DNA from 4 places in the Streptomyces sp. NPDC001828 genome. Region 4 is predicted to be linked to each of the others. Evidence: riboswitches for the same ligand, from Rfam matches in the RefSeq annotation. Region 4 holds a riboswitch; each other region holds the start of a gene.
What was found. Region 4 has a riboswitch for cyclic di-AMP ahead of ACFYZA_RS35825 (transglycosylase family protein). Riboswitches for the same ligand answer to the same signal wherever they lie in the genome.
Positions count from the first base shown of each region.

Region 1 (7,465 bases), on a different contig from region 4:
ATCCTGTTCGTGGGGGACAACGCGGAGACCGACGCGCTCGGCCCCCACGCGTTCGGCATGTCGGCGGTACTCGTCACGCCGGGCCCCCGACCGGCCGCGCTGCCCCCGGACATCGCGACCGTCCCGCACCTCAGCGAGCTGGCCTGCTGCCTCAACGAGCTGGGCCATCAGGTGAGTTGAGATATCTCACTGACCGATGTCCTCGTTCCACAGCACCGGGTTCGCCGCGATGAAGTCCTTCATCAGGGCCACGCACCGAGGATCGTCGAGCACCACGATCTCCACCCCGAGCCCGGCCAGCCACTCCTGTCCGCCCCGGAACGTCTCGTCCTCCCCCACCACCACCCGGGAGATGCCGAACTGCCGGACCAGACCACTGCAGTACCAGCACGGGGACAGCGTCGTCACCATCGTCGTGCCCCGGTAGGAGCGCTGGCGTCCGGCGTGGCGGAACGCCGCGGTCTCCGCGTGCAGGGAGGGGTCGTCCTCCTGCACGCGCAGATTGTGCCCGCGCCCGAGGACGGCGCCGTCCGCTCCGTACAGGGCGGCGCCGATCGGGATGCCGCCCTCCGCGAGGCCCGCCCGGGCCTCCTCGACGGCGGTCGCGAGCCACTGCCTGGCCAGTTGGTCGTCCATGGGCGCGACGATACGCCCGGCCCGCCGGCCTCGCGGGAAGCCTCAGGCCCGCTTCGCGTATTTCAGCTTCTTGCCCTCGTTGAGCTGCTCGATGAGTTTGAAGGCGGCGAGCGCGAGCGGCTTGAGGCCCTCCGCCGGGACGCCGTCCCGCATGCGGCGCAGCTCGGCGACCATCAGATTCAGCTCGCCGCTCTTGGTGGTGGTGCGGTTGTCCTGGTCGCCCAGCGCTCCCAGCGACTTGTGCACCGCCTCGGCGCCCGGCTCGTCGTCGACCATGGTCCGCTGCTCGGCCGTCAGGTGCTGCGCGTTCTTCAGCAGATCGTGGCCCTGGGGGATCGCCCGCAGCCACTGGGCGCGGGTCAGGGCGATCTCGGTCTGGGTACGGTCGTTCGCCAGGCCCCGCTCCACCGGCGCCCCGAACAGCCGGGCGCTCCCGCTGCCCGACCGGTTGGCGGCGGACAGGACCAGATCGACGAACTGGTCCGGGTGAGCGGTGAAGTACTCCCGCACCCCCTCCGTCAGGAGTCCGAAGTGGCGGGCGAAGTCGGTGCGGGCCATGAGGCCGCCCGCGATGGACTTGGCATTGGCACCCGCCTGCAGCTCCTCCCCCGCGAGCACGTAGGAGGACAGGTGCATGACCAGGCCGGTGAGGCCGCCGATGTCGGTCTTCGACAGCGAGATGCCCTCGGGAGCCGACTCCCCGAACTCGCCCACCGCCCGCTCCGCACCGGTCTTGGCCGCGGGCAGCGTGCCGAGCCCGCCGCCGAAGAGGTCGCGCTGCGCCTGCGCGCGCCGCTCCTTGGTGTGGGTGAGCTTTCCGTAGACCCCGCGCACGGCCCCGGCGACGGACTTCTCCTCGGGCTCCTGCTTGTCGGCCAGATAGCCGATCAGGTCCGGCAGGCGGTCGAGCCGCACTCCGGCGGTGGTCTGCGGGGCGAACTTGAGCGCGCCGCCGAACGGGTAGATGCGCAGCTGCCGCTCGGGCGTGCCGCCTCCAGCCGTGACGTCCTCGGAGGGGATGTACGGGTCCCGCTGGCGGCCGTTGAGGTAGCCGGCCATCCGCGAGATGCGGTCGAGGACGCCGCCGACCTCGGCGACGTTGTTCAGCGGGTCGGTCACCCACTCCAGGTTCGAGCCGCCCGAGGGGCTGGCGTCCGCGGTGAGATCGAACTTGTCGCCCTTCACCACCACGCCGTCGGGCCCGCGGCCCTTGCCGAGGTTCTCACCGACCAGGGGCACTTCGGAGATCTCGCTGGAGATCATCAGGCTCATCTCGGCCGCCGCGCGCTGCGCGCCGTCGGGCCCCAACTGTGTCTTCTTGAGCCGGAGTTCGCCCGCCTCGGTGAGGAACTCGCCGTCGAACCAGCGGGCCCTCAGTTCGTCCTGCGACGTGCTCCGCTCCGCCGCGCTCAGCTCCTGCGCGTAGGGGCTGTACGGGTTGAGGACCCGCTCCAGGAGCTTGGCGTCGAGCAACCGCTCGCGCTCGACGGCCCGTTGCTCCTGCACGGCCTTGGCGGCGACGGGGTCGGCGACCCTGCGCACGTTCCACTGCGCCTCGAACTCGAAGCCGACCGCCCGCTGCACGACGGGGGCACCCGCCGCGTGTGCGTGCCCGTGGGCCCCGGTTCCGCAGTCGCGCTGCACGGAGGCGGACTCACCGCCGGCCTCGGGCGCGGGCCCGGAGAGGGCACGGGTGGCGTTGGCCTCGGCGGCCCGCTCGAAGGAGTCCGAGGGGTCGGACACGCGCAGCCCGTCACCGGTGTCGGTGCCGGCGACGGGTCCCCGGCGCTGCTGGATGACGTGCGTGAGTTCATGGGCGAGGGTGTGCCGGTCGGCGCCGCCCTGCCCGACCACGATGTGGCTGCCCGAGGTGTAGGCGCGGGCGCCGATCTCGGCGGCGGACCGCTGAGCCGCGGCGTCGTTGTGCAGGCGTACGTCGCCGAAGTCGGCGCCGAGCCTGGTCTCCATGTCGGCGCGCACCTCCGAGTCCAGCGGCTGCCCGGATCCCCGCAGCACGTCGTGCACCGCGGAGCGCTGCACGGCCGCGTCGCCCTGGGTCAGGAGCCCGGCCACCGCGGCGTTCCCCGCGGACCGCTGGAGCGCGAGCAACTGGGCCGCACCGAGCCCTCCGCCGGGCGCGGCCTGTCCGTCGCCCGCACCTCCACGCCGGTCACCGGCCCGTGAAACGGGTCCGCCGGGCGTGACAGCTGGGCCCTGCTGCCTGTCCTGCGCGTGCACGTGAACCCCTTCGGTGGTGAATCGTGAAGCCGGGCTGTACGTGCATATCAGCCACGGGAGCAGGGGTGAAGGTACGAAAGGGCAAGTACGGGTGCACTCCTGTCAACCAGCCGCGATTCAGAGCCGGTTGATGTCCGAGCCGGACCGGGCCAGGGCGGCGAGGGCAGCCTCCTCCACGGATCCGGCAGGCCGCAGGAGCGTGTCGAGGCGGGCCGCCGCGAGGATGCGCAGATGCCACGGCCGTACGCAGACCACGCCGAGGTGGCCGTCGCGCTCGCGGATCCTGCGGTGCGCCCGGCAGAGCTGGGTGAAGACGGCGCAGTCGAAGAAGTCCACGGGCCGCAGGTCGACGATCACCCGGGCGCCGGCCGGCTGGGTGGCCGCGTCCAGGTGGAGCTGGACGCCGGGCGCGCTGGCCAGGTCCACGGTGCCGTGCACCTCGACGACGGTGAAGCCGTGCATCAGATAGGTGCGGGCGTTGCGGCACCGGTCCGGCAGCAGCCCCGGCGGAAGGGGCACGGGCGCCGAGACGGATGGCCGAGCGGTGGATCCCATGGGCAGCTCCCGGTCCAGAACTGACCCCCGCGGTGCGGGAGTACTCGGTAGTCGGGCAGTCACCGTGGTCCCCGGGGTGACGCACTAGCACCCTAGGAACAGACGCGTATGCAGAAACGTCCAGCCTTCGAATTGTTCACCCCGGGGGGTGAACGAAATTTGCGTCTGCCCCTGTTCTGACCCTGCGCAACGGCTGCCGAGGGCTCAAAACGGCGCGGCGCCCGGCCAGTTGGGATGGCCGGGCGCGCGCTCGGGGCCGCGAGCGGTGCGGCCGGGCACTCCCTTCACCGCGAGAGGCCCGGCCACGGGATCCGTCAGTAGGCCCCGAAGACGTTGTCGATCGACCCGTAGGTCTTGGCGGCGTAGTTGCAGGCCGCGGTGATGTTGGCGATCGGGTCGTAGAGGTCCGTGGAGGTGCCCGGCACGTGGAAGGCGGAGAACGTGGGCTGGATGACCTGGAGGAGTCCCTTGGAGGGCGTTCCGGCCACGGCGTTGGAGTCCCAGTTGTTGATCGCCATCGGGTTGCCCGAGGACTCCCGCATCACGTTGCGGTAGATGCCGTCGTAGCTGCCCGGGATGCCGTGCTGGGCCATGATGTCCAGCGACTGCCGGATCCAGCCGTCCAGGTTGTTCGCGTACGTGGTGGTGCTGGCCACGGTGGCGGTCGCGGTGAGGTCGGTGGTCCGGGCCGAGCGGTCGGCCCGGGCGGAGGCGTCCCGGGCGGTGCTCGCCGCGGGGGCGCCGAGGGTGAGCTTCATGCCGGGGCGGATCAGCGCGGGGTTGCTGCCGATGACGCTCTGGTTGTCCTGGTAGAGCTGCTTCCAGCCGCCGCTCACGTTGAGCGCGTCGGCGATCTTCGCCAGCGAGTCCCCGTCGGCCACGGAGTAGCTCGTGGGGGCGGCCTTCACCGCGGTGACCGGCTTGGCCACGACGGAGTGGACCGACGCCGGGGCGGCGGAGGCCGTGGTCGCGCCGATCACCGGGAGGGCCAGGACGGCGCTGCCGGTGCCCGCGACGGCGAGGCCCCGGGAGAACGAGCGGGACTTCGGCCGGCGGTGCTTGCCCTTTGCGGACATGTGTCTATTCCTCTCCGTCGCCTGCGAGGTGAGCTGTCGGGTTCGGACGGGAGATGTCCGGTCGCGGTGCACGCGACTTCACCCCAGCCGTTCCGGAATCCGGATCGGCGGCTTACCTGGGTCCCCCGCTCCTGCCGTACGTGTATGGGAGGCTCCGGACGGCGGCAGGATTCGGCGTTCCTTCCGGATTGACGGTGAACGTAGACGAATAGCCCCGACGGAAACAAGGCCGGAATTCGTGAGGGGTGATCAGGAATATAGATCAACTCGAATTCACCGGCGCCAGCCACTTCGGCGGGAGCGCCCAACTCGCTTTCGGGTGAAGCGAAATGCCCCGGGCGGGCGCCACACGCCCGGCGGGCCGCACGTGACCCAATTCACTCGCCCGCGACGCAACCGCCGGGACCTCCGATAAAAGAGGCGAGTCTTACCCATTAGCCCCAATTAGGACATTGCCACGGCGGTCCATCCCGCGCCGATTACATTTCATTTCGGACACTTCGGGCACGAGGTCCCCGCCTACCCCCTGTGTGCGACACCACACCCATCCCCTACGCCTTGTCCGGGATCATGATCACTGGCCACCCTCCAGGGAACCGGGGGTGACAGGGGGCGGGGCGGGGAACGGGGAGGCGGGGCGGTGATCAATTCATTTGCGGTGATCAATTCGATCGATCACGGATCCTGCGAGTCCGCTCGCGTCCACATGGCGAAGGCGCGACGCCTGGCACGGCCTCGCGCCCCTGACACCATCTGGCCCATTCCGCCCAACTGGCTCTCGGCGCAGGCCCCGTCACGTCCCGTCAAACCCGTCTTCGCCGCACAATGGCTGCGGCCCACCCAGTAATAGTCGCCGTCAACTACCAATCACCAGGAAGAACATGAACGACTTCAGCGAATTCAAGGACATTCCCCCGACCACGCTCGCCGACATCGTCGGGCGCCCGCAGGTGATGGATATCGGCATTCGCCCTCTGTGGTCTCCGATGCCGCGTGTCGCCGGGCCCGCATTCACCGTGCGCTGTCCCGCCGGTGACAACCTCATGCTGCACGCGGCCATTTACCGGGCCGAACCCGGTTCGGTCATCGTGGTGGAGTCGGGCGACCTGGACTACGCCCTCGCCGGAGGCAACGTGTGCGCCGTGGCCCAACGCCGGGGCGTCGCGGCGTTCGTGGTCGACGGGGTGATCCGCGACCTCGCCGAGGTCCGCGAGGCGGGCTTCCCCGTCTTCGCCCGGGGCGTCATCCCCATTCCCGGCACCAAGAAGGCCGTCGCCCCGCTCAACGAGCCGGTCCGCTGCGGCGGAGTGCTCGTGCACGCGGGCGATGTGGTGGTGGCCGACGAGGAGGGCATCGTGGTCACGCCCCGCGCGCAGGCGGAGCAGGTGCTCCTCGATGCCCGGCGCAAGCTGGCCAAGGAGGCCGCCGAATCCCTGGACGCCTGGGAAGAGGCGCACCGCGGCCGGATCGACAAGGCCCTCGGCGACGGCGGCTTCGAGGGCTGAGCGCCCAACTCCCTTTCGCGCATGGCTGGTTGGCGACGGAGCGTGCCCGGTTCACACCGTGCCGACCTCGCGGACGAGTTCGAGGCCGAGGACGCGGTCCAGGTGGGACATGGTCTCGAACTTGGCACCCGGCGCCACCTCGTCGGCCGTCGCCAGATCGTGCAGGAGGCGCAGCACGGCCGCGGTGTCGAGCCGGTTGTCCAGGGCGGTGCGGGCCGTGCTCTTGAGGTCGGCGGGGATCGGTTTCGAGGGCTGCGCGGCCCAGCCGGCGATGGCCCGCCGCCAGCGGGCGAGGGCGCGCCCCGCCTCGTCGACCTGGTCGGCGGTGACCGTGACCGGCTCCTCGTAGGGGTGGCTGAGCAGCAGCAGGCGTACGGCCAGCAGGTCGAGGCCTTCGAGCGGGGGCAGAGCGGCCGCGCCGATCTGGAGGCCGGCGATGCCCGCGCCCTCGTACGTCGCGCTGCTGAGCTGGACGCCGGGCGGGCCGCCGAGCTGCTCGGCGATCCGCTCCGGGTCCCCCTCGGCGTCGGGCGGCCGGATACCGGCGGCGGCCACCGGCTGCTCGGGGCCGGTCCATCCGATGAGGGCCGCCCTGCCGCCCTGCTCGACGACGCGCGCCAGCACGTCCGCGATCAGCAGCACCCGCAGTGCGGTCCCGGGATCACCGTCGGCGGGGGCCTGGGCGCAGATGCGCAGGGGTCCGGGGCCGGCGAGTTCATCGACGATTCGCAGCATGCCGCCGACCCTAGGTGTTCGGGCCCGCCCTGGACACCGGTCCACGCCCGCACGGACGAGAAACGCCGCCGGGGCGGGCGGGCGTCAGGCGAGCAGGGGCTTCAGGGCGCCACCGCGCAGTCGGGCGACGAGCGGGGCCGCGTACCGCCGCGCGGACCACGTCACCGCGAGGGCCACGGCCGCGCCGACCCCGAAGGCGACCAGCACGTCGTGCGGGTAGTGCGCGCCGACGTACACCCGGGACGCGCCCATCAGGAGTGCGGCGAGGGCGGCGATCGCGCCGAGGCGCCGGTCGACCAGGAACAGGGCGACGGCCGTGGCAGCGGCCACCGTGCTGTGGTTGCTGGGGAAGGCGTAGTCGTTCAGGGGCGGGCACTTCTCGATCAGGAAGTCGTGCGGCAGCGCACGGCAGGGCCTGGGCTCCGTGAACACCGACTTGACCGCGTCGTTCACCACGTACGCGAGCACCACCGCGATCGGCGCGGACAGGGCCGCCGCCATGACGGAGGCGTCCTTGCGCCGCGCGATCCACCAGCCGGCCAGCATCAACACGGCGAACAGGGCGACGCCGTAGCTGGTGTACGCGGCCACCGGTCCGTTCAGCCAGTGCGTATGGCGGGCGAAGTCGGTGATGTCGCCGTACAGGCCGCCGTCGATGGACGCGCCGTCCAGGGCCTGGGTCGTGGGGGCGGAACTGGTCATGGGATGCGCTTCTCCGGT
Region 1 is NZ_JBIATV010000001.1:832,635-840,099, reverse strand. Features, by position in the region: gene ACFYZA_RS03920 (HAD family hydrolase) at 1-180, shown strand, start outside; gene ACFYZA_RS03915 (nucleoside deaminase) at 187-636, opposite strand; gene ACFYZA_RS03910 (DUF4157 domain-containing protein) at 679-2,874, opposite strand; gene ACFYZA_RS03905 (STAS domain-containing protein) at 2,992-3,429, opposite strand; gene ACFYZA_RS03900 (transglycosylase SLT domain-containing protein) at 3,744-4,505, opposite strand; cyclic di-AMP (ydaO/yuaA leader) riboswitch at 4,511-4,692, opposite strand; gene ACFYZA_RS03895 (RraA family protein) at 5,387-6,010, shown strand; gene ACFYZA_RS03890 (hypothetical protein) at 6,062-6,745, opposite strand; gene ACFYZA_RS03885 (phosphatase PAP2 family protein) at 6,830-7,447, opposite strand.
Region 1: another riboswitch for cyclic di-AMP. It lies ahead of ACFYZA_RS03900 (transglycosylase SLT domain-containing protein); the one in region 4 lies ahead of ACFYZA_RS35825 (transglycosylase family protein).

Region 2 (7,465 bases), on a different contig from region 4:
CGGTCGGGCTGAAGTCGTTTTGGCCGCGTTGCGGCCCGCGTGCGTGCGCGATGCGTGCGCGGTGAGTGCGCCAAACGCTGGCGCGCGTTCCGGGTGCGCCCGCCCATGGGCAAGGACGGTCGGCAGGGCATCGCCGAGCCGACCGTCCCCCTCGGCACCCGTAGAGCCAGGCGAACTGACCTGGCGTAAGGACCGATGTAGGACGACCGCAGGACGCCCGTCAGTAGCGTCACCCACAACGCGAGCGACGCCGGCCAGCCGGGCGGTGCCGCACAGCTCCCGCTGTCAGGACCACGGATCCGGGAGCGACCCCACGGGGGGACATGCCAGGCACGACCGGAGGACAAGGAGTGCGACAGGTATGAAGCGGATCAGAAAGCTCGCCACGGTCCTGGCCGTAGGCGTAACAGCGCTTGCCTTCAGCGCGCAGACCGCCAGCGCAAGCATCAACATCCCGAGCACGACCGTGCGGAACGGCGCCAGCGGTGACTGCGTCATCGAACGCAGCACCTCATCGGCCGGCATAACCAACAACGCCTGCGGCTACGGCGGCACGTACTTCCGCATCATCAGCACCGCCCCCGACGCCGGCGGCCACGCCTACGTGCAGATCCAGACCACCCAGGACGACCCGTCCGGTCCCGGCTACTGCCTGTACGCCGTTGGACCGAACACCGGTCCTTCCGGTGCCTCCGCCGGTTCCTCCGACGTGGAACTGATCCCCTGCTCCTGGAACGACCCCCGTGCGCTGTGGGCTGTTTCCAGGGCCGGAGCCACCGTCAACGGCTACACCCCCGAGACGTTCTTCACCTTCGGCGGGCGGGTCTGCCTGGACGGCGGTTTCGGGACCCTGTACGCCTACCGCGAGGAGGGCTGCAACGGCGGCAACGCCTGGCAGGTGTGGAACGTGTACACCGGCTGACCACGACGAGGCCCGATGCCGCGAGGCATCTCGGATCCCCGCCGGCCAGGTACGCCGGAACAAGCGCCGCGATCCGGGCCGGGCGCGGCTGGCCTGGCAGTGCTGCCCGGCGGTGCTGCCCGGCACGGACATGAGGGATTACGGGCAACGACAGCCGACAGGGCGCCCCCTGCCCGCCCCGAAGCCCAGGCAGGGGTGCGCGCTGGGAGCTACAGGGCCGACTGGAACGCCGATGTGGACGGCACGGTGTCGGCGGCCGCGGTGACCCGGTCGAGGACGGGCGAGCCCTCGCCGGCGAGCCGGGCAGCCATCCGTGCGGCGAGCGGAACGTAGGTGGCGCCTGCCGGAGCGCAGGGGGGCTGGGCGGCGGCCGAAACGAACTCAGTGGGCATGGCTTGATTGTGCGCAGTGAGACCTGCCTCAAAGAGCCTTTTCTGTAAGGCAGTTGATGGCGGATTGTGGCGTTCACGGAGGCGGACTTCGGGGTGGTGGAGGGGTGGCTACGGTCCCAGGCCCTCGCCCGGGTCGACGCGGTGGAGCAGAACCGGGGCACGGGTGCGGTCGGTGATCCGGACTCGGTCCGTGTCGGTGATCTCGTCGTCCAGCCAGGCGAAGGGCGCCCCGGCCAGCCCGGGCCAGGCAAGCCCAGCCCGTCCTCGGAGGGCCGGGGCTGTAAATGGTCCGGGGCACCCCTCCTAATGGCGTACAGTTGTGTTTACCGACGCGGGGTGGAGCAGCTCGGTAGCTCGCTGGGCTCATAACCCAGAGGTCGCAGGTTCAAATCCTGTCCCCGCTACTGAACGAAGAGGCCCGGCACTTGTCTTCAAGTGCCGGGCCTCTTCGCGTTCCCCCGGGCCCGTGCGTCGACGCGGCTTGACCTTTACGCAACGTCAAGATCTAGCTTGGTCGATGTGAACGGCAAGGAGTGGTCGATCCAGGAGATCGCCAAGAAGGCCGGGACGACGAGCCGCACCCTCCGGCACTACGGAGACCTCGGGCTGCTCGCGCCGAGCCGCATCGGGACCAACGGATACCGCTATTACGACCAGGGCGCTCTGGTCCGCCTTCAGCGGATCCTGCTGCTGCGCGAGCTGGGGCTCTCGCTGCCCGTGATCGGCGAGCTCCTGGAGGGCGAGCGCGATCCGGCGGCCGCCCTGCGCACCCATCTGCGCCTGCTGGAGCAGGAGCGCGAGCGCATCGCGCGGCAGATCGCGTCCGTGCGGACCACCCTGCACAAGACCGAGAGGGGAGAGGAGCTCATGGCCGAGGAAGTGTTCGACGGCTTCGACCACACCCGGTACGAGGAGGAGGTGAGCCGGCGCTGGGGGCGGGACGCCTACGAGAAGGGCGACCGCTGGTGGCGCTCGCTCGGCGAGGCGCAGCGCAAGGGGTTCCTGAAGGAGCACGAGGACATCGCCCGGGACTGGGGGCGGGCGCGCGGCGCCGGGGCCGCCGCCGACGGTGAGCTCGCGCAGGACATCGCGCGGCGGCACGTCGCCTGGTTGTCCGCCACCACCGACGTCGGCCGGTCGTACGTGATCGGGATCGGGCAGATGTACGTCGACGATCCGCGCTTCGGAGTCAACTACGACCAGCACGGCGCCGGCACGGCCGCCTTCGTGCGGGACGCCCTGACGGTGTACGCCGAGCGCCACCTCTCGGACGGCGACGGCTCGACGGGCGACGGCTCGACCGGCGGCGGCTCTTGCGGAGGGTAGTCTCGCGCTCGCTATAGGTGAGCGTCGAGGAAAGGGGTGCGGGTGGTGAGGGCTCCGCGTGAGGTGGCTGGGGTGCCGACACTGGTGCCCCGGGCGTTGATGCCCGTGCCCGTGCCCGTGCTGGTTCTGGTGATGGTCGTGGTCTGCCTGCTCGGGGCCGGCGGCTGTGGCGAGCCGAGCCGGCCCGCGCCCGCGCGGGGCGTGCCGGTCGCGGGGGCGGCCTCGGCTCCCTCGACCCACGGGTGCCGGCTGAACCGGGGCGGCTGGGTCGAGCTGTCCTGTGTGCCCGAGCGGGCCGCCAATCATCGGCACGCCAGGGGCAGCTGCGCCCGGGGCCGCCCGGGCCCGCACCGCTGCCGCCGACACTGAGCCGGGCCGCGACCGCCCGCCCGGCACCCGCCTGGGTGCGTCGAGTCGCCTTCGGGGCCGAAACGGGCCAGGCTGGACGGGTGCGGCAGCGAGCAGAGGGCGAAGGGCGCCTGGTACGGGCGCTACCCGTACTGCTGATCGGTGTGGGCTTCGCCTTCGACGCCTCCACCCCGCCGGACCTGACAGCGGCCGCGCTGTTCGCCGGCGCCCCGGTCATCGCCGCACCGTTCTACTCGGCCCGGGGCACGGCCGCGGTGGGCCTCTGCTCGGTGGCCGCCGTCGTGGCGCTCTGGTTCATACACGATCTGCCCAACCTCGGCGAAGGCGCGAGCGAGCTGTTCACCGTGCTCACGGTGGGCGCGCTCGCCCTCTTCATCAACCGCATCCTGCGCCGCAGCGGCGAGCGCCTCGCCTCCGCCCGCGTCATCGCTGAGACCGCGCAGCGCGCCGTGCTGCCCACGCCCGCGTCCCGCATCGGCGGACTCCATGTCGCCGCGCGGTACGAGGCCGCGCAGGCGGACGCGTTCATCGGCGGGGACCTCTTCGCCGTGCAGGACACCCCGTACGGGGTCCGGCTCATCGTCGGTGACGTACGCGGCAAGGGGCTCCAGGCGGTGGAGGCCGTCGCCGTGGTGATCGGCGCGTTCCGTGAGGCCGCCGAGCAGGAGTCGTCCCTGGAGGCGGTGACCCAGCGCCTGGAGCGGGCGCTGGCCCGCGAGGGCACCCGGCGCGACCGGCTCGACGCGGTCGAGGGGTTCACCACGGCGCTGCTCGCCGAGATCCCGCGCGGCGACGGCACCGTACGCCTGGTGAACCGAGGTCATCCCGAGCCGTTCCTGCTGCACCCGGACGGCTCCCTCGACGTGCTCGTGCCGAGCGAGCCCGCGCTGCCGCTCGGGATGGCCGACCTCGGGGTGTGGCCGGACCGCTCGGACGTACGCCCCTACCCGCCCGGCTCGACGCTGCTGCTCTACACGGACGGCCTGTCGGAGGCGCGCGACGCCACGGGCGTCTTCTACCAGCCCGCCACCCGGCTGCGCGGCGCGATCTTCCCCGGCCCGGACGAGGTCCTGGACGCGCTCGTCGACGACGTACGCCGCTACACGGGCGGCGGCACGAGCGACGACATGGCGCTGCTCGCGGTGGGCCGCCCGGCCGAGGGGCAGCCCGACCGCCGGCGCACGGTCAGGATCGTGAAGTGAGGGGACGTGGGGGCCTGGGGTGAGGGGGGTGAGGGGCTGCCTCGAGGTGTGGTCGGGGTGTGGTCGGGGGCCGGTCGAGCGTGCTGTCACGGTGGGTGCTCGAAGGGTCTCCCTGCGCATAACAATTGACACACCGTCAGAAAGCTGGTGTGACGGGGGCGACCTTGAGGGGCCGTCAACTCGCCCGTTTTGCCCCGGCAATGGGGGCTAAGTCCGGGCCATGGCCGTTAACGATCAGTGGGAACGGCTTGGAATCCGCCCCGGGTGTCTATTAACGTTCGATAACGCAGCGCGGTCGTCCCAGCCGCCGCCACGGCGGCCCCGCGCGCCTGCGCCGAATCCCCTTCGGGGAACCGGGGAACCACCAACTTGGGGTGAATCGGACGTCCGTCATGGGCGCTCGTAGGAGACCTTCCTGCTCCGAACCCGTCAGCTAACCCGGTAGGCGAGAAGGAAGGAAAGGAGCGCCCCTCCGTGGCGTCCAACGAGCCTGCCCTCGACACCCCCCTCCCCTCCGTGTACGGGGACGCGCCCGGCGAGAACGAGACCTGGGAGGAGTGGGACCCGACCGAGGAGTCCGTGCGCCCGGTCCGCGGCCGGCACAGAGTCGCCAAGCAGCGCGGCGGGCTCGCCCGCAGCTCCACCGTCCTCGGCGTCGGCGTCATCGCGGCGGTCGGCGCGGGTGGCATGGCCACCGCGCAGGCCAAGCCGCCGGTCTCCATATCCCTGCCGGACTCCATCAGCGAGAGCCTGCCCGACCTCAAGTCGCTGCCCGGCGTCGGCGAGTTGGTCTCGCACGACGCTCCGAGCAGCCCCAAGACGGCCGCGGCGCAGGCCGACCAGAAGATCGCCGCCGCGCCGCTGACCATGACCGGCCTGTCCACCAGCGAGGCCGAGCAGGGCGCCACCGACGCGGGCGAGGCGCTGCGCGCCCGCATCCTCCAGCAGGCCGAGCAGCAGAAGGCCGGGGCCGTCGCCGAGGCGAAGGCGGCCGCGCAGAAGGCCGCGGAGGCGAAGGCCGCCGAGGAGGCCAAGGCCAAGCAGGACGCGGCCGAGGCGAAGGCCGCCGCCGAGAAGAAGGCGGCGGAGGCCGCCGCGGCGAAGAAGGCGGAGGAGGAGCGGCTGGCCAAGCTGGCCGCGAGCTACTCGCTGCCGGTCGGCTCGTACACGCTCACCTCGACGTTCGGGGAGGCCGGCTCGATGTGGTCCTCCGGCCACCACACGGGCCTCGACTTCGCGGCGCCGACGGGTACGCCGCTGAAGGCGATCCACTCCGGGACGGTCAAGTCGGCGGGGTGGGCGGGGGCGTACGGGTACCGCACGGTCCTCACGCTCGATGACGGCAGCGAGCTCTGGTACTGCCACCAGTCGTCCCTCGCGGTGAGTGTGGGGCAGAAGGTGTCGACGGGGGACGTGATCGGGCGGGTCGGGGCGACCGGGAACGTGACGGGTCCGCACCTGCATCTGGAGGTGCACACGCCGGACGGTACGGGGATCGACCCGATGGCCTGGCTCCAGTCCAAGGGGCTGAATCCTTAACCCGGTTCTCGCCCCGCCCCGCCCCTTCCCGAAACCCTCCGGGGGAGAGTTCGCCGGCTGGGGACCGTGCGTGGCTCGCGCAGTTCCCCGCGCCCCTGGCGATCGAGGACGAGCGCCGTTCAGGCGCGAACGGGGTCCGGGGCGGAGCCCCGGGGTCGGAATAGGCGGGGGCGCGTCGGGGGTTAGGGGGCCATGACCTCCTTGCGCGTGCTCGGTCGCTCCGACCTCTCCGTCTTCCCCCTCGCCCTCGGCGCCAACGTCTTCGGCTGGACGGCCGACCAGGACCAGTCGTTCGCCGTCCTCGACGCCTACCTCGCCGGTGGCGGCAACTTCGTCGACACCGCCGACGCCTACTCGAAGTGGGCCCCGGGCAACTCCGGCGGCGAGTCCGAGACGATCATCGGCAAGTGGCTGACCGCCCGCGACAACCGGGACGAGGTCGTCGTCGCCACCAAGGTCGGCTCGCACCCCCAGTACGAGGGCCTCGCGGCGGGCACCATCAAGGCCGCCGCCGAGGAGTCCCTGCGCCGCCTCGGCACCGACTACATCGACCTGTACTACACGCACTTCGACGACACCTCCGTCCCCGTCGAGGAGATCGTCACCGCCCTCGACCAGCTCGTGCGCGACGGCAAGGTCCGCGCGCTCGGCGCCTCCAACATCACCCCCGCCCGGCTCCAGGAGTCCCTGGACTTCGCGGACCGCGAGGGCCTCGCCAAGTACTCGGTGCTCCAGCCGCACTACAACCTGGTCTCCCGCGACACCTACGAGGGCCCCCTCCAGGACACCGCCTCGCACGCCGGGCTCGCCGCGGTGCCCTACTTCGCGCTCGCCTCGGGCTTCCTCACCGGCAAGTACCGCCCGGGCCAGACCGTGGACAGCGCGCGGGCCGAGGGCGCGGGCAAGCACCTGGACACCGAGCGGGGCCGCAAGGTGCTCGCCGCGCTCGACCGCATCGCCCAGGAGCGCGACGCCGAGATCGCCACGGTTGCCCTGGCCTGGCTGGCGGCCCGCCCGACCGTCGCCGCCCCCATCGCCTCGGCCCGTACCGTCGAGCAACTCCCGGCGCTGCTCGCGGTCGCCGACCTGGAACTCACCGACGCCCAGCTCTCCGAGCTGACGGCCGCCTCAGCGTAGGTACGGGTTGTACGGGCCCGGGCCCGTGGCTGGGCCCGGCTGCCCGTACAGGGCGTACTGCGGATGCGGCGCGTACGGGGCGTACTGCGCGTGCTGGGTGTAGGGGTGCGGGGGGCCCGGCTGCGGCGGGACCCAGATGCGGCCGGTGGCCCCGGCCGCGTACAGCAGCGCCGGGCCCGCGACCGGCTTGCGCTCCCACAGGTGGTGGAGCAACTCCTGCTCGCGGGCGGCGAAGTCGGGCCCGGGCCCGGTCGCGCCCGCGCTGCGGTACGCGCGGTGGCGCAGGAAGGCGAGCGCGGTCGCGAACGCCTCGTACTCGGCGACCGCCCGCGCCGCCGGCTTCCCGCCGAAGCGGTGGTGCGCGAAGTCGCGGGCCGTGGCGCGGGCCCGCATCGAGGACAGCGCGAGCGGCTCGGCCGGACCCAGCCAGCCGGCCGCGGCGTACGCGGGCAGCTCGGCGGCGACGGTACGCAGCTCGCGCTGCCGGCTCCAGACCGCGAGCCAGGTCAGCAGCCCGAACACCGGCACCATGAAGGCCCCGTACACGATGTAGAAGCCGTACACCCCGAACAGCGTCG
Region 2 is NZ_JBIATV010000007.1:20,930-28,394, reverse strand. Features, by position in the region: gene ACFYZA_RS20415 (hypothetical protein) at 362-922, shown strand; gene ACFYZA_RS20410 (hypothetical protein) at 1,132-1,314, opposite strand; tRNA gene ACFYZA_RS20405 (tRNA-Met) at 1,645-1,718, shown strand; gene ACFYZA_RS20400 (MerR family transcriptional regulator) at 1,834-2,640, shown strand; gene ACFYZA_RS20395 (hypothetical protein) at 2,713-3,009, shown strand; gene ACFYZA_RS20390 (PP2C family protein-serine/threonine phosphatase) at 3,090-4,211, shown strand; cyclic di-AMP (ydaO/yuaA leader) riboswitch at 4,534-4,674, shown strand; gene ACFYZA_RS20385 (M23 family metallopeptidase) at 4,686-5,750, shown strand; gene ACFYZA_RS20380 (aldo/keto reductase) at 5,943-6,887, shown strand; gene ACFYZA_RS20375 (PrsW family intramembrane metalloprotease) at 6,879-7,465, opposite strand, start outside.
Region 2: another riboswitch for cyclic di-AMP. It lies ahead of ACFYZA_RS20385 (M23 family metallopeptidase); the one in region 4 lies ahead of ACFYZA_RS35825 (transglycosylase family protein).

Region 3 (7,465 bases), on a different contig from region 4:
GCGGGCCGCCACTCGGGGCCCGCCGTCCGGCGCGCGGGCCTCAGGCGGCCGCGGCGCCCGCTTCCCACGCCGTCCTGGCCTCGACCGCGTATACGTCCACGTACTCCTGCTCGGACAGCCTCTGCACCGCGTACATGATCTCGTCCGTCACGGCCCGCAGCACCAGGCGCTCGTCCTCCATCCCGGCGTAGCGCGAGAAGTCCAGGGGCTCCCCGAACCGGAGGGTGACCGGTACGCGCCGGGGCAGCCTGCGCCCCTTCGGCTGCGCCTCGAACGTACCGATGATCGCGACCGGCACCACCGGGGCGCCGGAGCGCAGCGCCATGGCCGCGACCCCGACCTTGCCCTTGTAGAGGCGCCCGTCGTGCGAGCGCGTCCCCTCCGGGAAGACCCCCAACACCCCTTCCCCGTCCAGGACTTGGAGCGCGGTGTCGATCGCCGCCCGGGCCGCGTCCTTGCCGGAGCGGTCGACCGGGATCTGGCCGAGCGCGCGGAAGAACGCGGCCGTCGCCCGGCCCGTGAGGCCCGGCGCGGTGAAGTACTCCTGCTTCGCCAGGAAGGTGAGCCGGCGCCGCAGCGTCACGCCGAGCAGGAACTGATCGGTGAACGACTGGTGATTCCCCGCGAGGATCACCGCACCTGCCTCGGGTACCCGCCCGGCCCCCTCGACGCTCGGGCGGAACAGCCACCGCAGCAGCGGCAGCAGCACGAGACGGAATGCGAAATAGAACACTTCAGTGAGCCCTCTCCCCAGGTGACCCCCGCGCCGACGCACGCTAGCCATCCGGGGGATGCGCGGGGAGAGCGCCTAATGAGCCAGCCCGGGTCGTCAGCCGGGCCCCGTAACGGCGCGAATCTCCCGCTCGCTCACAGCGAAACACCCTCCGACCTGCCCCTTCTCGCAAGAAGCGACGACGCCTCTATCTGTGCGTTCTGTACGTCCTGTACGTTTCTCAAGAGGCCTTCCGGTCCCCCGGTCGAGGAGAGGTACGTCATGAACCACCGCCCTGCCGCCCGCCATGTACTCCCGCAGTTCGAGGAGCGCACCGCCCTCGGCACCCGCACGCTCGATCCGTACTCCAAGCTCTTCGAGGAGCGGATCGTCTTTCTCGGCACCCCGGTCGACGACGCGTCGGCCAACGATGTGATGGCCCAGTTCATGCACCTGGAGCACGCGGACCCGGACCGGGACATCTCGCTGTACATCAACTCCCCCGGTGGCTCGCTCACCGCGATGACCGCGATCCACGACACGATGCGGTTCGTGGGCTGTGATGTGCAGACGTTCTGTCTGGGCCAGGTGAGCTCGGTTGCGGCGGTGCTGCTCGCGGCCGGGACCCCCGGCAAGCGGGCCGTGCAGCCCGCCTCCCGGGTGCTCCTCCAGCAGCCCTCCATCGAGGAGCCGATGCGCGGCCAGCCCTCCGACCTGGAGATCCACGCGGCCGAAATCCTGCGCGGCCGGGCCCTGTTGACGGAGCTGCTCGCCCAGTACACCGGCAAGGACCCCGAGCGGGTGGCCGCCGACATCGAGCGGGACGTGGTCTTCGACGCCGCGGGCGCCGTGGCGTACGGGCTGGCCGACCATGTGCTCGAAAGCCGCAAGACGTCGCTGCGCGGCAGGTGAAGTGCCGTGCTGCCACCGGAACTTCCGCCGCTGCCGGCGCTCACGCGCGCCGAGTCCGAGTTCATCGACTCCTATCTCGCGGTGGTCGACCTGCTCGGCCGGATCAACCCGGCGCACGGCCATGACACCTACGCGGCCCTGCGGGCGGCCCAGGCCCTGGTCGGCCGGGCGGCCTCGCTCAAGGACGCGCTCACGCTGATGCACGCGCGCGGCGAGTCGCGGGTGCACGCTCAGACGCTGACGCGGGCGCTGCGCGTGCTGGACGGTGAGCGACGCGCGGGCCGCCTCACGGTGCCCCCGCAGTCGACGATGTGAGGAGGCCGAGTGGCGCCGGGGGTACCCGACGCGCTCAAGTAACGGGCGAAACGAACCAAACGGGCTACCCCCGTTCGGCTCACCGGAGGCCCTTTTCACTGACCCTTATGAGTCGCTTATGGCCTGTGGCTCCTGTGCTGAAACGATCCTTCCGTCGCAGGTAAGAGGCTCGTCAACCCCGTTCGGAGGAGCGTCCATCCGCCCCTGTCCACCCGAATGGGGCACTCGTGAGGAGCCTCACAGAAACCCGTTTTGGGCGGTAAATCCGACAGTCGGTGCGTGAAGATCCCTGAGACGACAAGCCCCCGCCACCGCGGCGGGGCGGTCCGGGCGGACGCCGAGTCCTGCCGCCGTTCCGGACGTCTGGTCGACAGGAGTGGACCGGCAGGAGTGGAGGACCCGATTTCTTCGGGGCGGCCGGACCACGGCCGTCCCTCGGGGTGAAGCCGTTCGCGCGGCCGGGCATCTTCGCCAGTCCGAACCCGACAGGTCATCCTTCGCAGGCGGTTTGACGAAGGGTTGCGCATGACTGCGCAGACACACGTCCCGTCCCTGACGGTCCGGCTCGGCACCGTCTGTGCGCTCGCTCTCGCCGTCACGGGCGGGACGACGCTGGCCCCGGGCAGCACGTCCGAGGCCAACGCCGCGGCCGTGGCCGCCCGGGCGCTCCATGTGGCCGCCTCGAAGAAGGGATCGCCCTATCAGTTCGGCGCCTCGGGGCCCTCTCGCTTCGACTGCTCGGGGCTCACGCTGTACTCGTTCAAGCAGGCGGGCCGCAAGCTGCCCCGCTCGGCGCAGCAGCAGTACAACAGCTCCCGGCACGTCACCGCGTCCTCCCGCAAGGCCGGGGACCTGGTGTTCTTCCACTCCGGAGGCAGCGTCTACCACGTGGGGATCTACGCCGGGAACGGCCGGATCTGGCACTCCCCCAAGACCGGTGCCGTGGTCCGTCTGGAACGGATCTGGAGCAACACCGTCTGGTACGGGCGGGTGGGCTGACACCCCGTCGGCCCGTCCCCGGCACGCGTCCGACGCCCCGGGGAGGCTCAGGCGCGCCCCGTGGGCCTACTGGCCGCTCTGGACCGACGCGGTCCACGGCAGGGCGATCCAGACCGTCTTGCCGCCGTCCGCCGTGGGCGCGACCGAGAGCCGGCCGCCGGACTCGGCCGCGAGCCAGCGGATGATCACCATGCCCCGGCCGTTGTCCTGCTGGACGGCCGCGGGCAATCGTTTCGGCCAGCGCGGGTGGCTGTCGGTGACGCCGATCCGCAACTCCGCCTCGCGCTCCAGATGGATGTCGACGGTGAAGGTGGGCGACTGGCCGAAGGTGTGCTGAACCGCGTTGGTGGCGAGTTCCGACACGATGAGCCGGACCGTGTCGGCGGCCTCGGCATCGGAGGGCAGGCCCCAGTCCGTGAGGATCCCGGCGACGTACCGCCGTGCCGCGGAGACCGAGGCGGGAGCGCTCGGCAGAGTGACGGTTGCTTCGAGGTGGTCTGCCATGGCGACGCTTTCCCTTTCCCACCCGGGCCGATTGTTGACTCGTGGCGGATGAGCGCTCGCGAAGACGACTACGGCCTCGGATTGTGCTTCGCGCCAGAGTGCCACTCATCGTGCCGGTCTCGGGTGCGATCCACCAAGATATGCATATATCTGTCGCTCAAAGCGGTGAACTGTCCGACGGCAGAGCGTATTTGGGCTCACACTTACCCATCGCCGGAGGCGAAGGAGGCGGCCATGGGGCATGGACCGGCGGTGCGCAGGCGCAAGCTCGGCGAGGAACTGCGCAAGCTGCGGGACGGCACGGGGCTCACGAGCGGGGCGGCGGCGTCCCTGGTCGGCTGGCACCAGTCGAAGGTGAGCCGGATCGAGACCGGACGCAGCGGTGCGAAGCCCGCGGACGTGGCCCGGCTGCTCGACGCGTACGGGGTCGGCGACCCCCAACTCCGGGCGCTCCTTGAGGCATTGGCCGACTCGGCGGGCAGCGGCGGGGTCGACTGGGCGCACGCGTACCGGGGTCTGCTGCCGCCGCAGTACCGCGACTTCATCAGCCTGGAGTCGCAGGCGCGTTCGGCGCGCACCCTGGAGACCTCGGTGGTGCCCGGCCTGTTGCAGACACCGGCGTACGCGCGGGCGGTGACGCGGGCCGCGCTCGGCGGACTTCCGCCGGACAAGGTGGACACGCTCGTGGAGGTGCGGATCGCGCGCCAGGAGGTGCTGCGCGGGGATCCGCCGCTGATGCTCAGCGCGGTCCTGGACGAGGCGGTGCTGCGCCGGCGGGTGGGCGGCCGGGAGGCCATGCGGGAGCAGTTGTGGCACCTGCTGGAGGTGGCCTCGCTGCCGCACGTGCGGTTACAGGTCATCCCCTTCCAGCACGGCGGCTATGTCGGCCTCACCGGGCCTTTCATTATGTTTTCCTTTCCGGCCATTTCCGATCTGGATGTGGTTGTTATCGACCACTTGACGAGTAGCCTCTATCTCGAGCGGAGAGAAGACCTTGAGGCGTACAGTGCCGCGTTCAAGACCGTCCAGGCACTCGCGCTTTCCTCCGAGGAATCGTCGGATCTCATCGCCAGAACGGCCCGGGAAGGACCGGGCTAGTTCCCGGCGAGTGGGGAGGCATGATGTCCGCACGCCCTGCGCAAGTTCCTTCCAGTACGTCCCTCACCGGTGCCACCTGGCGGCGCAGCAGCCGCAGCGTGGGCATGAACAACTGTGTCGAGACGGCCCGGCTCAATGGCGAGCTGCTTGCCGTACGCGACTCCCAACGGATCGACGGGCCCGCGCTGCTCTTCGGCGCACCCGCCTGGCAACGCTTCATCTCCACTGTCACGCAGTCGAGTTGACGGTTCGTCACGCCGTGGGCGCGGTCCTGAGGACCGTGCCCACCGCCATGTCGATCTGGCTTTCCGTCAGATCCGCCCGGGCGGTCAGCCTGATCCGCGAGATGCCGTCCGGCACCGACGGCGGACGGAAGCAGCCCACCACGAGCCCGGCCGCCCGGCAGTCGGCGGCCCAGGCCACCGCGGCCTCGGGTGAGGGAGCCCGCACGGAGACCACCGCGGCGTCGGGGCGTACCGCCAGGTGTCCGGCGGCGGTGATCCTGGCGTGCAGCTCGGCCGCGACGGCACGGGCCCGGCCCGCCAACTCCGGCTCCCGGCGCAGCAGTCGAAGGGCCGCCAGCGCCCCGCCGGCGGCCGCCGGGGCGAGGCCCGTGTCGAAGATGAAGGTGCGGGCCGCGTTCACCAGGTGACGGATGACCCGGGCCGGGCCGAGGACCGCGCCGCCCTGGCTGCCGAGGGACTTGGACAGGGTGACGGTGGCGACCGTGTCGCCGGCGCCCGCGAGCCCGGCGGCATGCGGCGCGCCGCGTCCGCCCTCGCCGAGGACACCGAGCCCGTGTGCGTCGTCCACGACCAGCGCGGCCCCGAACTCCCGGCAGAAGGCGGCCAGTTGGAGCAGCGGCGCGGCGTCCCCGTCCACCGAGAACACCGAGTCCGATACGACGAGCCCGGGCCCGCCGTGGGCGTCCAGGGCCTTGCGGACGGCCTCGGGTTCGGCGTGCGGGACGACCTCGGTGCGGGCCCGGGCGAGACGGCAGCCGTCCACGATGGAGGCGTGGTTGCCCGCGTCGGAGACGATCAGCGAGCCGTGCGGACCGAGCGCGGTGAGGGCCGCCAGGTTCGCCGCGTACCCGGAGGAGAAGACGAGGGCGGCCTCGAAGCCGCAGAAATCGGCCAGTTCGCGCTCCAGTTCCGCGTGCAGCGCGGTGGTGCCCGTGACCAGGCGCGAGCCGGTGGCGCCCGCGCCCCAGCGCTGGGCGGCGCCGGCCGCGCCCGCGATGACCTCGGGGTGCCGGGTGAGGCCCAGGTAGTCGTTGCTCGCCAGGTCCAGGAGGTCCTGGCCGGCGGCGCGCGGCCGCAGCGTGCGGACCAGACCGGCGCGCTCGCGGCGCTCCGATTCTGCGTCGATCCAGTCGAACGGCGCTCGCGGCATGGTGGAGTCCCTTTTTGTAGGCTGCCGACAGACCCTAGCCGGTGCCATGCCCGGTCATGGTGTGGCGATACACACACCTCAAACGGGCTGTGTTGTGGGATCCCTACCTTGGCCAGGGGCGGTGCCGTGCGCGAAGATCGGCGCCATGGACCTGCTGAACACGCTGGTGGACAAGGGGTTGCGGCGCGAACTGCCGACCCGCGAAGAGGCACTCGCCGTACTGGCGACCTCCGACGACGAACTGCTCGATGTGGTGGCCGCGGCCGGCAAGGTGCGCCGCCAGTGGTTCGGCCGCCGGGTGAAGCTGAACTATCTGGTCAACCTGAAGTCGGGCCTGTGCCCCGAGGACTGTTCGTACTGCTCCCAGCGGCTCGGCTCCAAGGCCGACATCCTCAAGTACACCTGGCTCAAGCCCGACGAGGCCTCGAAGGCGGCGGCCGCGGGCGTGGCGGGCGGCGCGAAGCGGGTCTGCCTGGTGGCCAGCGGCCGCGGCCCCACGGACCGCGACATCGCCCGGGTCTCCGAGACCATCGAGGCGATCAAGGAGCAGAACGAGGGCGTCGAGGTCTGCGCGTGCCTCGGGCTGCTCTCCGACGGCCAGGCCGAGCGGCTGCGGGCGGCCGGCGCGGACGCGTACAACCACAACCTGAACACGTCCGAGGCGACGTACGGGGACATCACGACCACGCACACCTACCAGGACCGCGTGGACACCGTGACCAAGGCGCACGACGCGGGTCTTTCGGCCTGCTCGGGGCTGATCGCGGGCATGGGCGAGTCCGACGAGGACCTGGTGGACGTCGTCTTCTCGCTGCGCGAGCTGGACCCGGACTCGGTGCCGGTGAACTTCCTGATCCCGTTCGAGGGCACTCCGCTCGCCAAGGAGTGGAACCTCACCCCGCAGCGCTGCCTGCGCATCCTCGCCATGACCCGGTTCGTGTGCCCGGACGTCGAGGTGCGGCTCGCCGGCGGCCGCGAGGTGCATCTGCGCTCGATGCAGCCGCTCGCCCTGAACCTGGTCAACTCGATCTTCCTGGGCGACTACCTCACCAGTGAGGGCCAGGCCGGACAGGCCGACCTCGACATGATCGCGGACGCCGGGTTCGAGGTGGAGGGCGCCGGCACCACGACCCTGCCGCGCCACCGCGCCGACGCGCTCGCCGCCTCGGGCTGCGGCACGGGCCCGGCGGGCTGCGGCTCGCACGAGGACAGCGGCTGCGGCTCCCACGAGGGCGGCGGCTGCGGGCCCTGCGGCGGCCACGGCGCGCCCGAGGTGCCCGAGGTGCCCGAGCAGGTGCCCGCCGACCAGGCGCGCACGGACCTGGTCGCGGTGCGCCGCCGGGGTGCCGGAACGGACCTCGCGCCCAATGCCTGAGCACTCCCCCGCGGACCTGCTCGAACTGGACCGCCGGCACGTCTGGCACCCGTACGGCCCGATGCCCAACCGGCAGGAGCAGCTCCTGGTCGAGTCGGCGTCGGGCGTGCGGCTCCGGCTCGCCGAACCGGCACACGGGCAGCGCGAGTTGATCG
Region 3 is NZ_JBIATV010000001.1:110,893-118,357, reverse strand. Features, by position in the region: gene ACFYZA_RS00580 (lysophospholipid acyltransferase family protein) at 41-733, opposite strand; gene ACFYZA_RS00575 (ATP-dependent Clp protease proteolytic subunit) at 995-1,624, shown strand; gene ACFYZA_RS00570 (hypothetical protein) at 1,631-1,939, shown strand; cyclic di-AMP (ydaO/yuaA leader) riboswitch at 2,265-2,460, shown strand; gene ACFYZA_RS00565 (C40 family peptidase) at 2,465-2,938, shown strand; gene ACFYZA_RS00560 (ATP-binding protein) at 3,005-3,442, opposite strand; gene ACFYZA_RS00555 (helix-turn-helix domain-containing protein) at 3,677-4,540, shown strand; gene ACFYZA_RS00550 (DUF397 domain-containing protein) at 4,561-4,785, shown strand; gene ACFYZA_RS00545 (8-amino-7-oxononanoate synthase) at 4,793-5,935, opposite strand; gene bioB (biotin synthase BioB) at 6,081-7,310, shown strand; gene ACFYZA_RS00535 (adenosylmethionine--8-amino-7-oxononanoate transaminase) at 7,303-7,465, shown strand, end outside.
Region 3: another riboswitch for cyclic di-AMP. It lies ahead of ACFYZA_RS00565 (C40 family peptidase); the one in region 4 lies ahead of ACFYZA_RS35825 (transglycosylase family protein).

Region 4 (7,465 bases):
GGCCCGTACCGCCGCCGAATCGTGTGCGCCGCTTCCGCAACGCACGTTCAAGGAACCGGAATTGACCCGTCACCCCCTCCTCCAGGCCGCGCTGGCGCGCATCGCCGAGTGCCCCGACGGCCGCGGTGCCGGTTTCAGCTCCGACTGTGTGGCGCTGGACTGCGGCTGGTCGCACGGCATCACCGCGGACCGGAACGCGGTCCACCGGGCTCTGGAGGACCACGCCCTCGACACCGGCCACGTCATCTTCCACACCGTGGTGGCCACCCTCAACGCCGTGGACGTCGCCGGCGTCCGGGAGCGGCGCCGGGTGGCGGAGCGTTCCGCCGGCCGGGGCCCCGCGTGAAGCGGGAGCCGGGGGAGGGGCCGGACGGCCTCCAGCCGCGCGCCCCCTCTATATAGGGGCCCGGATACTGTCGGACCCATGCACGACCAGCCGCCCACCCCCGACGCCCCCGGCACCTCCCACGCCCCCGGCGCCGACGCCTCCCGCACCCCCACCGCCCCCGAACTCTTCACCTGGGAGTTCGCCACCGACCCGTACCCCGCATACGCCTGGCTCCGCGAGCACGCGCCCGTGCACCGGACCCGGCTGCCCAGCGGGGTCGAGGCGTGGCTCGTCACGCGGTACGGGGACGCCAAGCAGGCGCTCGCCGACCAGCGGCTCTCCAAGAACCCGGCCCATCACGACGAGCCCGCCCACGCCAAGGGCAAGACGGGCATCCCGGGCGAGCGCAAGGCCGAGCTGATGACGCATCTGCTCAACATCGACCCGCCGGACCACACCCGGCTCCGCCGCCTGGTGTCCAAGGCGTTCACGCCCCGTACGGTCGCCCAGTTCGCGCCCCGGGTGCGGGAGTTGACCGACCAGCTCATCGACGCCTTCGCGGCGAAGGGTGAGGCCGACCTCATCCACGAGTTCGCCTTCCCGCTGCCCATCTACGCCATCTGCGACCTGCTCGGCGTCCCGCGCGAGGACCAGGACGACTTCCGCGACTGGGCCGGCATGATGATCCGCCACGGTGGCGGCCCCCGTGGCGGCGTCGCGCGCTCGGTGAAGAAGATGCGCAACTACCTCGCCGAGCTCATCCACAAGAAGCGCGAGAACCCGGGCGACGACCTCATCTCCCGGCTCATCGAGGCCAGCGACCACGGCGAGCACCTGACGGAGAACGAGGCCGCCGCCATGGCCTTCATCCTCCTCTTCGCCGGGTTCGAGACGACGGTCAATCTGATCGGCAACGGGATGTACGCCCTGCTGCGCAACCCGGAGCAGCGCGAGCGGCTCCAGGCATCGCTCGTCGCGGGGGAGACCGGGCTGCTCGAAACCGGCATCGAGGAGCTGCTGCGGTACGACGGGCCCGTGGAGATGGCCACCTGGCGGTTCGCCACCGAACCGCTGACGCTCGGCGGCCAGGACATCGCCGCCGGCGACCCCGTACTCGTCGTGCTCGCCGCCGCCGACCGCGACCCCGAGCGCTTCGCCGAGCCGGACACGCTCGACCTCGGCCGCCGGGACAACCAGCACCTCGGGTACGGGCACGGGATCCATTACTGCCTCGGTGCGCCGCTCGCCCGGCTGGAGGGGCAGACCGCGCTCGCGACCCTTCTGCGACGCCTTCCTGACCTGCGCCTCGCGGTGGAACCTGACGATTTGCGCTGGCGGGGCGGCCTCATCATGCGTGGACTGCGCACCCTGCCGGTCGAGTTCACGCCGCCGGGGTAAAGGGGCGCACCCCGGCTCGAACTGACGGTCCGTCAGGACTGTGACTTTTATGTGATCTCCAGTGCATCGACTTGTGACGGACGTTCGAGTACGGCTACGTTCACCGTTCATTCGGCTCAGCAGTCACACGGAAGGTCTTTCGCATGCGCTCCGGGAATGGACGGCATCGTCGACCCCGCCAGGCACCCGCCCTCGTCGTCGCGGCAGGAGTGACCGGATCGGCCATCGCGCTTCCGCTGCTCGCCGCGACCGGTGCGAACGCCGCGGACGCGAACACCTGGAACCAGGTCGCCGCCTGCGAGTCCGGCGGGATGTGGAGCGCCGACTTCGGCAACGGCCTGTACGGCGGGCTCCAGTTCTCCCAGGCCACCTGGGAGGCGTACGGGGGCAACGAGTACGCCCAGCGCGCCGACCTCGCCAGCCGCGCCCAGCAGATAGCCGTGGCCGAGAAGGTGCTCGCGGCCAAGGGTCCCCAGGCCTTCGCGAACTGCGGCGCCGGCGCGGGGCTCACCAAGGGCGGCGGTTCGGCGGACGTCGACCCGGGCGTGCCCGACACCTCCGACAACACCCCGCCGCCCGTCCCGACCGCTCCGGCGACCGGGACGCCCGACGCGGCCGCGACGCCCGGCACCCCGGCCACGGGTACGCCCGCTCCCGGCGCCACGCCGCCGAGCGGCACCCCCAAGTCCCCGACGCCGTCCGCGTCCACCCCGGCGAGCCCCGGCAAGCACCGCGGGACGCCCGCCCCGGAGGAGAGCGCCGGCACGACGCCGGGCACCACCGGTACGGACGCCCCGGCGGGTACGGGCACTGACGACCCGGCCGGCCGGACCGACCCGAAGGGCCAGGACGGCGCGAGTGGTTCGAGCAATTCGGGCAACTCATCCGATTCCCGCGATTCCGGGCAGCATGCGTCCCGGGGTGACGGTGCCTCACGTGAGGTCGGCAACACCCCGGCCGCGAACGGCGGCTACACCGTCCGGCCCGGCGACAACCTGTCGGCCATCGCCGAGGCGAACAGGGTCCAGGGCGGCTGGCCCGCGCTCTACCGCGCCAACGAGCAGCTGATCGGCACCGACCCGAACCTCATTCTCCCTGGCCAGAGCCTGGAGCTGAAGGATGCGGCGGGCGCCGCGACGACCCCGAACTCGGTACCGAAGCAGGGTTAGTTCGCGGGCCTATGTCCGTTTGGTGCAAGTGAGACATGGGTCTCTTCGCCCCAACTCGCGTGTCCCGTCTGCCCGGTCCGTCCGCCCCGCCCCTCACCTGCGGAAACGTCCCTTCTGTGACGGCAAGTAGGGGGGATTTCTCCCCGATGTGCGTCTTTGAACATTGGCGGGGCGTGTGTTTTCGTCGGACTCGCTCGTCACCGCGGGCCCCGTCGACCGAGAACGCCGAATCCTGCCGTCGGCCGATGGGAACAGTCGACGCTTATGCGCCGTAGGCAGGAGCGGGGGACCCAAGGTAAGTGCCGGGCCCGGCAGTTGAAGCGACTGCCGTACCGGCTTGGGGTGAAGACGGGCGCATCGACGCTCGGCCGGGCAGCTCACGCCCGAACCCGACAGCTCACCTCGCAGGCGTCGGTGAGGAGAACTCCATGCTGCTTTCCGGCAAGGGCAAGCACCGCCGCCCGTCCAAGGCCGTCCGTGTCGCCACGCTGGCCGGTGTCACCGGTGCCGCTGTCGCCGCCCCGCTGATGGCGGCCGGCAATGCCTCCGCCGCCTCCGTGTCGACCTGGGACGCCGTCGCCCAGTGCGAGTCCGGCGGCAACTGGTCGATCAACACCGGCAACGGCTACTACGGTGGCCTGCAGTTCTCGCAGTCCTCCTGGGCCGCCGCCGGCGGCACCCAGTACGCCTCGCGCGCCGACCTCGCCACCAAGGGCCAGCAGATAGCCGCGGCCGAGAAGCTGCTCTCGATCCAGGGCCCGGGTGCCTGGTCCTGCGCCGGCGCCGGCAACCTGACGTCCGGCGGCTCCAAGGCCGACGTCGACACCTCCGGCTCCTCCTCTTCCTCCTCGAAGGCCACCAAGCCCTCGAAGCCGAAGCAGCAGGCCCAGCCGCAGCAGAGGTCGCAGAAGTCCGAGCGCACCGAGTCCGCGCCGGCCAGCCGTGGCGAGCAGCGCAGCCAGCCGGTCAAGCAGGGCGACGGCGAGTACACCGTCAAGTCCGGCGACACCCTCGGCACCATCGCCACCGCCAATGGAGTCAAGGGCGGCTGGCAGAAGGTGTTCGACCTGAACAAGGACATCGTCAAGGACGCGAACCTGATCTTCCCGGGCCAGAAGCTGCACCTCGGCTGAGGCCGCACCACCCCCAGATCGCCCCGGTCCGGCGCGCATTCCCCCGTACGCGCCGGGCCGGGGTTTTCGCTGTTACCAGGCAGTAGTGTTGTGGCCCTTTGCCCGGGAATCGGGGCCCTTGGGCCCTTTTTCGTCCCATGAGGCGGGCACTCGGCTGGCCGGAGCCCCAGAGCCGGTTAGGCTCTTGTCGCAAGGCGAAGCGACCCGCGTGGCCCTGCACCTTGCGTCACATCTAGCGTCACATCCCAGAAGGAGATGCTCGTGCCGTCCATCGACGTCGTCGTAGCCCGGGAAATCCTGGACTCCCGAGGCAACCCCACGGTCGAGGTCGAGGTCGGCCTCGACGACGGCAGCACCGGTCGTGCTGCAGTTCCGTCCGGCGCCTCCACCGGTGCCTTCGAGGCCATCGAGCTTCGCGACGGTGACCCCAACCGCTACGGCGGCAAGGGTGTCGAGAAGGCCGTCCTCGCCGTCATCGAGCAGATCGGCCCGGAGCTCGTCGGCTACGACGCCACCGAGCAGCGCCTGATCGACCAGGCCATGTTCGACCTGGACGCCACGGACAACAAGGGCTCGCTCGGCGCCAACGCCATCCTCGGCGTCTCGCTCGCCGTCGCGCACGCCGCCTCCGAGGCCAGCGACCTGCCGCTGTTCCGCTACCTGGGCGGCCCCAACGCGCACCTGCTGCCCGTCCCGATGATGAACATCCTCAACGGTGGGTCGCACGCCGACTCCAACGTCGACATCCAGGAGTTCATGATCGCCCCGATCGGCGCGGAGTCCTTCTCCGAGGCCCTTCGCTGGGGTGCCGAGGTCTACCACACGCTCAAGGGCGTCCTGAAGCGCAAGGGCCTGTCCACCGGCCTCGGCGACGAGGGCGGCTTCGCGCCGAACCTGGAGTCCAACCGCGCCGCCCTCGACCTCATCGTCGAGGCCATCAAGGAGGCCGGTTACGCCCCGGGCAAGGACATCGCGCTCGCGCTCGACGTCGCCGCGTCCGAGTTCTACAAGGACGGCAAGTACGAGTTCGAGGGCAAGTCCCGCTCGGCCGCCGAGATGACCGAGTACTACGAGGAGCTCGTCTCCGCGTACCCGCTGGTCTCCATCGAGGACCCGCTGTTCGAGGACGACTGGGCCGGCTGGAACACCATCACCTCGCGTCTGGGCTCCAAGGTCCAGATCGTCGGTGACGACCTGTTCGTGACCAACCCCGAGCGCCTCGCGCGCGGCATCGAGGAGGGCTCGGCCAACGCCCTGCTCGTCAAGGTCAACCAGATCGGTTCGCTGACCGAGACCCTGGACGCCGTCGAGATGGCCCAGCGCAACGGCTTCAAGTGCATGATGTCCCACCGCTCCGGCGAGACCGAGGACGTCACCATCGCCGACCTCGCCGTCGCGGTGAACTGCGGCCAGATCAAGACCGGCGCCCCGGCCCGCTCGGACCGCGTCGCCAAGTACAACCAGCTGCTGCGCATCGAGGAGATCCTCGACGACGCCGCGGTGTACGCCGGCCGCAGCGCCTTCCCGCGGTTTCGCTTTGCGAACCAGTAGGCACAGCAAGGGCTGAGCACCGGCTGCACGAGCTGAGCAGCATCAACGGCTGACGCCCTAGCCAGTCGTACGTACGTCCCCGGCCGCGGTCCCGTACCGTGTCCGGGGACGTACGTGTGTAACGGGGAGGCGGGAGAGCGATGGCCAGGAACGCCACGGGCACGGACCGCGACCGGTTCTCCACCGCGGCCCGGCTCAAGGTGCTCGGCGAGCAGACCGCGGCCCGCGTCTACCGCTCGCAGAACAAGCGCCAGGCCCGCCGCTCGCGGCTCACCGGCCGGGCGGCGCTGCTCGCGCTCGTCCTGTGCTCGCTGATCGTGGCGCTCGCCTACCCGATGCGGCAGTACGTGTCGCAGCGCGCCGACATCTCCGACCAGCAGCGCAAGGCGGCCGACGCCCAGCAGGCGGTCGAGCGGCTGCGGGACGAGAAGGCGCGGCTCCAGGACGACGCGTACATCGAGAAACTGGCCCGCGAGCACCTGCACATGCAGTTCCCGGGCGAGACCGGCTTCACCGTCGTCGACCCGGACGCGGCGAACAAGCGCCGCGAGGACAAGGGCGCGACCGGCCGCGCCTGGCACTCCAACCTCTGGGACGGCGTCGACAAGGCCGACCGTTCCGCCAACTGACCACCGCTAGCGATAGAGACTGACCCAGGCATGGAAACGCCCCCGCCCCAGACCGACCGCACCGAGCCCACCGACGCGGACATCGCCGCCTTCAAGCAGCAGTTGGGCCGCCCCCCGCGCGGCCTGCGCGCGATCGCGCACCGCTGCCCCTGCGGCAACCCGGACGTCGTCGAGACGGCCCCGCGCCTGGAGGACGGCACGCCCTTCCCGACGACGTACTACCTGACGTGCCCGCGTGCCGCGTCCGCGATCGGCACCCTTGAGGCCAACGGTGTCATGAGGGAGATGACGGAGCGTCTGGCGAGCGACCCCGAGCTGGCCGCCGCCTACCGCGCGGCGCACGAGGACTACATCGCGCGCCGCGACGCCATCGAGGTCCTCGAGGGCTTCCCGAGCGCCGGCGGCATGCCGGACCGGGTCAAGTGCCTGCACGTGCTGGTCGGCCACTCGCTCGCGGCGGGCCCGGGTGTGAACCCGCTGGGCGACGAGGCGATCGCCCTGCTGCCCGAGTGGTGGGCGAAGGGCCCGTGCGTGACGCCGTGCGGCGAGGGGGACGACCAGTGACGCGCGTCGCCGCCATCGACTGCGGTACGAACTCGATCCGCCTGCTCGTCGCGGACGCCGACCCGTCCACCGGGGAGATCACCGACCTGGACCGGCGGATGACCATCGTCCGGCTCGGCCAGGGCGTGGACCGCACCGGGCGGCTGGCCCCCGAGGCCCTGGAGCGGACGTTCGCGGCGTGCCGCGAGTACGCCGCGGTCATCAAGGACCTGGGCGCCGAGCGCCTGCGGTTCGTGGCGACCTCCGCCTCGCGCGACGCCGAGAACCGGGACGACTTCGTGCGCGGGGTCCTGGACATCCTGGGCGTCGAGCCCGAGGTGATCTCCGGCGACCAGGAGGCCGAATTCTCGTTCGTCGGCGCCACCAAGGAACTCGACGGTGACGACGAGTACCTGGTCGTCGACATCGGCGGCGGCTCCACCGAGTTCGTGGTCGGCTCCGCGGGCGTCGAGGCGGCCCGCTCGGTCGACATCGGCTGTGTGCGGATGACCGAGCGCCACCACCCCGGCGACCCGGCGACCTCCGAGCAGATCGCCGCGATCCGCGCCGACATCGAGGCGGCCCTCGACCTCGCCGAGCAGACCGTGCCGCTGCGCGAGCCGCGCACGCTGGTCGGCCTCGCGGGCTCGGTCACCACCGTCGCCGCGATCTCGCTCGGCCTGAGCGCGTACGACTCGGCCGCCCTGCACCACG
Region 4 is NZ_JBIATV010000017.1:111,049-118,513, forward strand. Features, by position in the region: gene ACFYZA_RS35810 (hypothetical protein) at 62-346, shown strand; gene ACFYZA_RS35815 (cytochrome P450) at 425-1,726, shown strand; gene ACFYZA_RS35820 (transglycosylase family protein) at 1,870-2,895, shown strand; cyclic di-AMP (ydaO/yuaA leader) riboswitch at 3,153-3,321, shown strand; gene ACFYZA_RS35825 (transglycosylase family protein) at 3,324-4,028, shown strand; gene eno (phosphopyruvate hydratase) at 4,284-5,579, shown strand; gene ACFYZA_RS35835 (septum formation initiator family protein) at 5,720-6,208, shown strand; gene ACFYZA_RS35840 (DUF501 domain-containing protein) at 6,239-6,772, shown strand; gene ACFYZA_RS35845 (exopolyphosphatase) at 6,769-7,465, shown strand, end outside.